DNA from 2 places in the Metabacillus dongyingensis genome. Region 2 is predicted to be linked to the other one. Evidence: riboswitches for the same ligand, from Rfam matches in the RefSeq annotation. Region 2 holds a riboswitch; the other holds the start of a gene.
The links. Region 2 has a riboswitch for cyclic di-AMP ahead of K8L98_RS06515 (APC family permease). Riboswitches for the same ligand answer to the same signal wherever they lie in the genome.

Region 1 (3,418 bases), 2.0 Mb from region 2:
ATCTGATGACGAGCGTTTGGCACTATTAGAAGATAAAGTGCAAAGAAGTGTTGCACTGCTCATGAATATTCACGGCCGCTTCCTATTTGAAACTTCTTTTTATGAGGAACGCAAAAAAGGAATCGTCAGTACGGAAAGAATAAATCAATTAATGGAAGCTGCACAAAAAGAAGCTTATTGTGATGCTTTAGGAGAGTACCATCCTCATTTCTGGGCATCAAAACTGCATTTCTATATTACCGGTGTGCCGTTCTATAATTTCCCATATACGTTTGGCTATTTGTTCTCACTTGGCATATATGCGAAAGCATTGGAAGAGGGAACAGCGTTTGAAGAGAAATACATTGCTCTTTTAAAAGATACAGGATCCATGCAGGTAGAAGATTTGGCTATGAAACACTTAGGAGTGGACTTAACAAAAGAGGATTTCTGGCAAAAAGCTGTTCAGCTGACTGTGCAAGATGTAGAAGAGTTTTTGGAAGCGACAAAATAAATAAACCGGAAACAGGCATGGTTCTGCTGCCTGTTTCCGTTTTTTTTTATGGCTTGTAAATGCAGAAAAAAACGAGAAAATCTCCCTTGCCTTTTACTCAATCCGCCCGATCCAGCTGTTTATTTCTCGAATGACCTGATCTTGTTGAACAAAGACATTGATCTGGGCTTTGTTATCTCCTTTTTGTTCTCCGTAAATGCCAAACTGTGCATGATTGCCGCCGTTAATTTTGTAATAAAAGGTATTGTCAGACAATAGGTGTTTCGTTTCTTTTATTTCATCCAGGGTTGTTAATCCGTCATGTTCTGCATAGATGGTCAGAATCGGAAAATGTGTGTTTGAAAAATCACTGGAATCTGCCGGATAAGCAGCAAGCAGGAAAAGCCCTTTTATATTTTCCTGATGTTCAAACGCGTAAATAGAAGCAGCCGAACCTCCGAGAGAGTGTCCTCCAATGTACCAATTTTCAATCTCGTCTCTATCATTTATAATTTTATCTGCTTTGCTGATGCCTGCAATAGCCAGGTTAAAGGGCATTTTAGGAATTAAGACAGTGAACCCTTTTTGAGTTAACTGCTCTGCAAGATAGGCATATGCTCTCGGATCAACTTTTGCTCCAGGATATAGAATGATGCCATTATTCGTTTTTTGGTTTTCAGGCTGAAACAGCAAATACCCATTTTTATCATTTTGATCCAGTAAATTAGTAGTGTAAAACAGTTCTTCAGCCGGTTTATAGGTGATTTGGGACCAGATATAAAATCCTGCAAAAGAGAGAATCAGACCCCCTGATGCAATCAGAAAAAAATTTTTTATCCACTTTTTCATGGTTAAAACTCCTTAAAGTAAGAACGTTTTTTGCTAAATTTTATGTTCAAATCCAATTAAAGGCAAATTTTTATATTTGCAAAAATTAAATCTTGTATTTAGAATAGTAGTATAACTTAATAAATATACGCTTAATCCTAAAATGGGAACGGGGGAACCAAACTGTGCAGTTGCACTGGGGTGAATCCTTTATGGTCAAAAGGTAGGACACTCTTCGTCCGAATCCGACAGCTAACCTCGTATGCGGTGGAGAGACTCATCTGTGGAAATGTTATAATTATTCAAATTGACGAATAAAACCGCGAGAATTCTCTCGCGGTTTTTTGTATTTTTTAAAAAAACTCCCACATATATGTTTCTCTTTCTCTATTTATTGGGAATTAAACACTATCTATTACTTTTTTACGGAGGTTTTATATGAAACTAGCAACGAAAATCATCATTGGTCTTATTCTGGGGGCAATTGTCGGCCTCATTCTTAATATCACGGCTCCGGATTTATTTAAACAGTTAGACACGTTCCTATTTACCCCGCTTGGAAAAATCTTTCTAAACTTAATCAATATGCTCGTCGTACCAATAGTCTTCTTTTCTATTACTCTGGGAGTTGCTGGGTTAGGAGATCCAAAGAAATTAGGAAGAATAGGTGTTAAAACGGTCACCTACTTTTTAGTAACAACAGCAGTAGCCATTGTTATAGGCTTAATCCTTGCACTGACCATTCAGCCCGGCAATGTAGGTGAATTCGATACAAAGTCCGCTGAATATAAAGCTGAAGAAGCTCCATCTGTTGCAGAAACATTCTTAAATATGATTCCGACGAATCCTGTTAAAGCATTTGCCGATGGTAATATGCTGCAAATTATTATTTTCTCAATTTTTGTTGGCCTTGGCATCACGTTTCTTGGAAAGAAAGCAAATACATTATTTAAGGTAGTTGAGCAAGGCAATGATTTAATGATGTATTTAGTAAATCTAGTGATGAAATTCGCTCCATACGGTACTTTCGGTCTTATTGCTACTGCTGTAGGCAGTCAAGGTTTAGACGCCCTTAAAGCAATGGGACTCTACATGGGAGTTGTAATGCTTGCACTTGTGATTCATGCTATTGTCACCTATGGTTCATCCATTCTTTTTCTGGCAAAGCAAAGCCCGATCTGGTTCTTTAAAAATTTCGCTCCTGCCATGGCAGTAGCTTTCAGTACATCAAGCAGTAATGCGACACTTCCTGTATCTATGGAAACAGCGCAAAAGCGTCTGAAGGTTCCAGAGCCGATCTCAAGTTTCGTTCAGCCGCTCGGCGCAACCATTAATATGGATGGAACGGCCATTATGCAGGGTGTAGCAACAATCTTTATCGCTCAAGTCTACAATATTGATCTTTCTTTCACTCAGTTGCTGACAGTAGTACTTACAGCTGTTCTCGCTTCAATTGGAACAGCCGGTGTACCAGGAGTTGGACTTATCATGCTTGCGATGGTCTTAAACTCTGTAGGCCTTCCCGTAGCAGGCATCGCCTTGATCATCGGTATAGACCGTCTGCTGGATATGGCTCGTACAGCAGTTAATATTACAGGAGATGCGGCATGTGCAGTGATTGTAGCAGAAACAGAAAAGAAACATGGAGACTTTAAATTTCCTGAAATGGAAGAAAAATTGTCATAATGAGAAAGACGGCCTAAAGTGGCCGTCTTTTTTATTAAAGACAATAAGCCCTTGCAGAAGCTGATATGGAGCGGCAAGGGCATTCAGTTCGGTTTCCGTTGTTTTGAACACGCTGAGACTGCAAAGAGCCAAACTGTAAACTTCCGGCACAAAGTCCATGTGGGCTTGGTGTTTTTAACTTGCTCATGTGTGATCTGGAAAGATACTGATAGAAATCCGGTTTATGCAGATAAAACTGCAATTTACACTGATAGAACATCAATTTAAATGAATAACGCTTCAATATATGCTGTTAAACCACAACTTCTTCGCATCATATCAGTCTTTCAAAGAATTTAAAATAAACAGATATGCTGAGTAAATAAGACTTGAGAGCGCTTAAACGGTTATATTTGCTCAATTTTAACTAATTTCTGCAATAATTGGCTCTTT
Region 2 (3,418 bases):
ATAATAAGACTGCAGAGTTACAAGCCGAATATCCGGCTGCCACTTGTTCCATTTATCTTCAAAGATTTTTTCATCGACTCGTTCAAATGAAACGTAAACCGCAATGATTTGATCTGCGGATAATGATTTTGCATAGTTCAAAGAATTTTCTACTACGTGAGTCATTCCGGCTACTGGCACGATAATGACATTCCCTTCAATCGGCTTGATCGGCTCGCATGTTGTGAGTCTCAGCTGATCTCCAACGGCCACATAGTGCTTCTTAATTTGATGAAATCCTAAAACGATAAGAGGCAAAAAGATCAGCACCGCCCAAACCTGCGAGAACTTTGTTATGAAGAACATCATCATGACAAGAAAGCTGATAAGTGCTCCAGTTAAATTTATCGCAAGTTTAACCGCCCAGCCTTTAGGCTTCTCACGAAGCCACTTCACGAGCATCCCTGTCTGGGATAAGGTAAATGGAATAAACACGCCTACTGCATAAAGGGGGATGAGCTGTTCTGTCTGCCCTTTAAAAATAATGATTAGTAAAATGGACGTGATTCCAAGAGTGATGATCCCATTTGAATACCCTAATCGGTCTCCTCTCATCGTAAACATTCTTGCAATGTATTTATCTTTTGCAAGGTTGAATGCAAGCAATGGAAAAGCAGAATATCCAGTGTTGGCAGCGAGAACAAGAATCATAGCTGTCGTTCCCTGGATAAAATAATACATAAAGTTTCTTCCAAACGTCTCAGCTGCAATTTGGGAAACAACGGTTTCCTCGTGTTTTGGAGCTATCCCGAAGTAATAGGCTAAAAATACGATTCCAGAAAATAAAATGGCAAGCAATAACCCCATTGCCATCAGCGTTCTGACTGCGTTTCTAGGACCGGGTTCCTTAAAATTCGGTATCGCATTTGAGATTGCTTCGACCCCAGTTAAGGCAGAACTTCCTGAAGCAAATGCTCTCAGCAGCAAAAATAAGCTAATGCCTGCAACAGGAGTCCCTATCGGTGCATGCAAATCAGGTGAAACATCCCCGGTTATGATTTTAAATATCCCTACCCCTATTAAAATAAAAAGCGCCAAAACAAACAAATAGACTGGATAGGCTAAAATCGAAGCCGATTCGGTGATTCCTCTGAGATTTAGTATGGTGATAAAAACAACCAGCAAACAAGCAATGATGACATTATGATCATGTAAGCCTGGAAATGCAGAAGTAATCGCATCTGTTCCTGCTGAGACACTTACAGCAACTGTCAATATGTAATCTACTAAGAGTGAACCTCCTGCAACTAAACCTGCATTTTCTCCAAGGTTTTCTTTTGAAACGACATATGCTCCCCCGCCATGAGGATAAGCATAGATAATTTGACGGTAGGATAAGATCAGAGCCGTTAATAAAAATAGGACCCCTACTGCAATTGGAATGGAGTACCAAAATGCAACAGCACTTATTGTTACTAAGACAAGCAGGATCTGCTCTGGCCCGTACGCTACAGAAGATAAAGCATCTGAAGATAAAATAGCCAGTGCTTTCTTTTTATTTAATTTTTGCTCTCCTAATTCTGTAGATTTTAAGGGAGCCCCAATGATTATTCTTTTAAGCATAGATAACATTTCTGCACCACCATTTTTTCATCTGAACTTTTTCTTGGAAGGTATCATTTAAGAAAGTAAATATTTAATTAGTGAATCAATCATAATTGTCCGCAAGTCATTACGAACAGCATAATGGACATTAGGATTTCAGTCTCACCGCTACACATCCTCTCTTTTAACGCTTACGGGGTTAGCTGACGGATTCGGGACAAAAGAGTATCCCTACCTATATGAATAGGATTCACCCCTTTGCGAAAATTATCACAATTTCGGGTTCCCCGCTCCTTATGGATTAAGCGAATAATAAATATGAAACTGTTGGTTATCATACTCCTATCCTTAAGAGATGTAAATAAAAATAATTCATTTCCTTTGACTTTTTTAAACCAATAAGCTACCGGTCAATAAAAGGAGGAAATGTATGATATTGTGCCCTTGCGCTAACACTATTTTTATTCAAGCATAGGAGGATTTTAATGATTAAAGAAAACATACCGATATTATCTGATGAATTTTTAGATGAAGTGACAAAAGAGATCAATGATGTATACGGTTTTGAAAATGATCCAATAGAAAAAGCAGATCGGGAGTTTCGTGCGGAAGAAGAATGAAACTTAGGATTACATGCAAACTATTGATGTTACGCACTACTTATATAAAGGAAATTTACAATTGAAAAAACACTTAATAACTGCTGGAATGCTGGTTATGTCCTTAGTCTTCGTCATGTCGCCGATAAAAACTGATGCAAAAGACATGGCACAGGCACGCGAAGAATGCATCACAAAAGAAACGCTTGCTTTAAAAGAAAGCATGAGGAGGCTCTGGACTGATCATGCGGTTTGGACAAAAAGCTATGTGGTCAGTTCCCTTAACGATCTTGAGAATCAAAAAGAGCTGCTTGCAAGACTCTTAAAAAATCAGGATGACATTGGCAATGCCATTAAGCCTTATTACGGGGAAGAAGCAGGAAACAAGCTTGCTGAGCTCTTAAGAGAACACATTCTGATTGCAGGAAAATTGACTGCAGCTGCAAAAAGCGGCAATCAATCTGACTTTAAGAAATTTAATACTGAATGGCATAAGAATGCAGATGACATCGCCAAGTTCTTGAGCAGCGCAAATCCGAACTGGTCTGAAAAAGAACTGAAGGAAGCATTATATATTCATCTTCAATTTATTTCTGAAGATCTGTCTGCCCGACTTAAAAAGGATTGGAATGCGAGTATTGAAGCATTTGATAAAGGGCTGGATCATTTGATGATGCTTGCCGATGTTCTTTCGGCAGGAATCATGAAACAGTTTCCAGAAAAATTCTAGCTTATCTATTGAATATAAGTTTACTTCAAGATTTGTTTGTGTTTCGTATGAAAATCGCAATTTCATTAGTCTTAAATAAAAGGAAGATCCCCAAAGGATCTTCCCTCTTTTTTATTATTGATTTTTTTGCGGCTTTTTTCAGGGTGGAGGCGATTTTCTTCCCTAATACACTGCTTTGGTGTACTTTTTTCAAGGCGAGCGCGGTATGTATGGCCAATTAATATTGCTTAATTTTCTCCGAGAATGTAATACTCGCTTTTCTTCTTGCTTTCCTGATTAACGAGCGCTCCTCACCTGAATCAAATAAATATTTTTCCTCTTCTGTTTCAGGATAAACTCCCGGAACGGCTTTTGGCTTACCATGTTCATTCAATGAAACAAATGTGATAAAGCTTGTCGCTGCTACTCTGGATTCACCGCTTATTAAATCTTCTGCCGTTACTTTTACGAATACCTCCATCGATGATCTTCCCGTGAATGTGACGAAAGACTCAAGATGCACCGC

Region 1: it holds a riboswitch for cyclic di-AMP, as region 2 does, so the genes downstream of both, K8L98_RS21820 (dicarboxylate/amino acid:cation symporter) here and K8L98_RS06515 (APC family permease) in region 2, are expected to answer to the same signal.

What each region holds. Positions count from the first base shown of each region.
Region 1 is NZ_CP082944.1:4,388,011-4,391,428, reverse strand. Features, by position in the region: gene K8L98_RS21830 (M3 family oligoendopeptidase) at 1-493, shown strand, start outside; gene K8L98_RS21825 (alpha/beta hydrolase) at 587-1,321, opposite strand; cyclic di-AMP (ydaO/yuaA leader) riboswitch at 1,440-1,582, shown strand; gene K8L98_RS21820 (dicarboxylate/amino acid:cation symporter) at 1,739-2,986, shown strand; partial or broken gene K8L98_RS26925 (cation transporter) at 3,054-3,125, shown strand.
Region 2 is NZ_CP082944.1:1,311,536-1,314,953, reverse strand. Features, by position in the region: gene K8L98_RS06515 (APC family permease) at 1-1,611, opposite strand, end outside; cyclic di-AMP (ydaO/yuaA leader) riboswitch at 1,757-1,902, opposite strand; gene K8L98_RS06510 (hypothetical protein) at 2,070-2,204, shown strand; gene K8L98_RS06505 (glycosyltransferase) at 2,266-2,913, shown strand; gene K8L98_RS06500 (acyl-CoA thioesterase) at 3,131-3,418, opposite strand, start outside.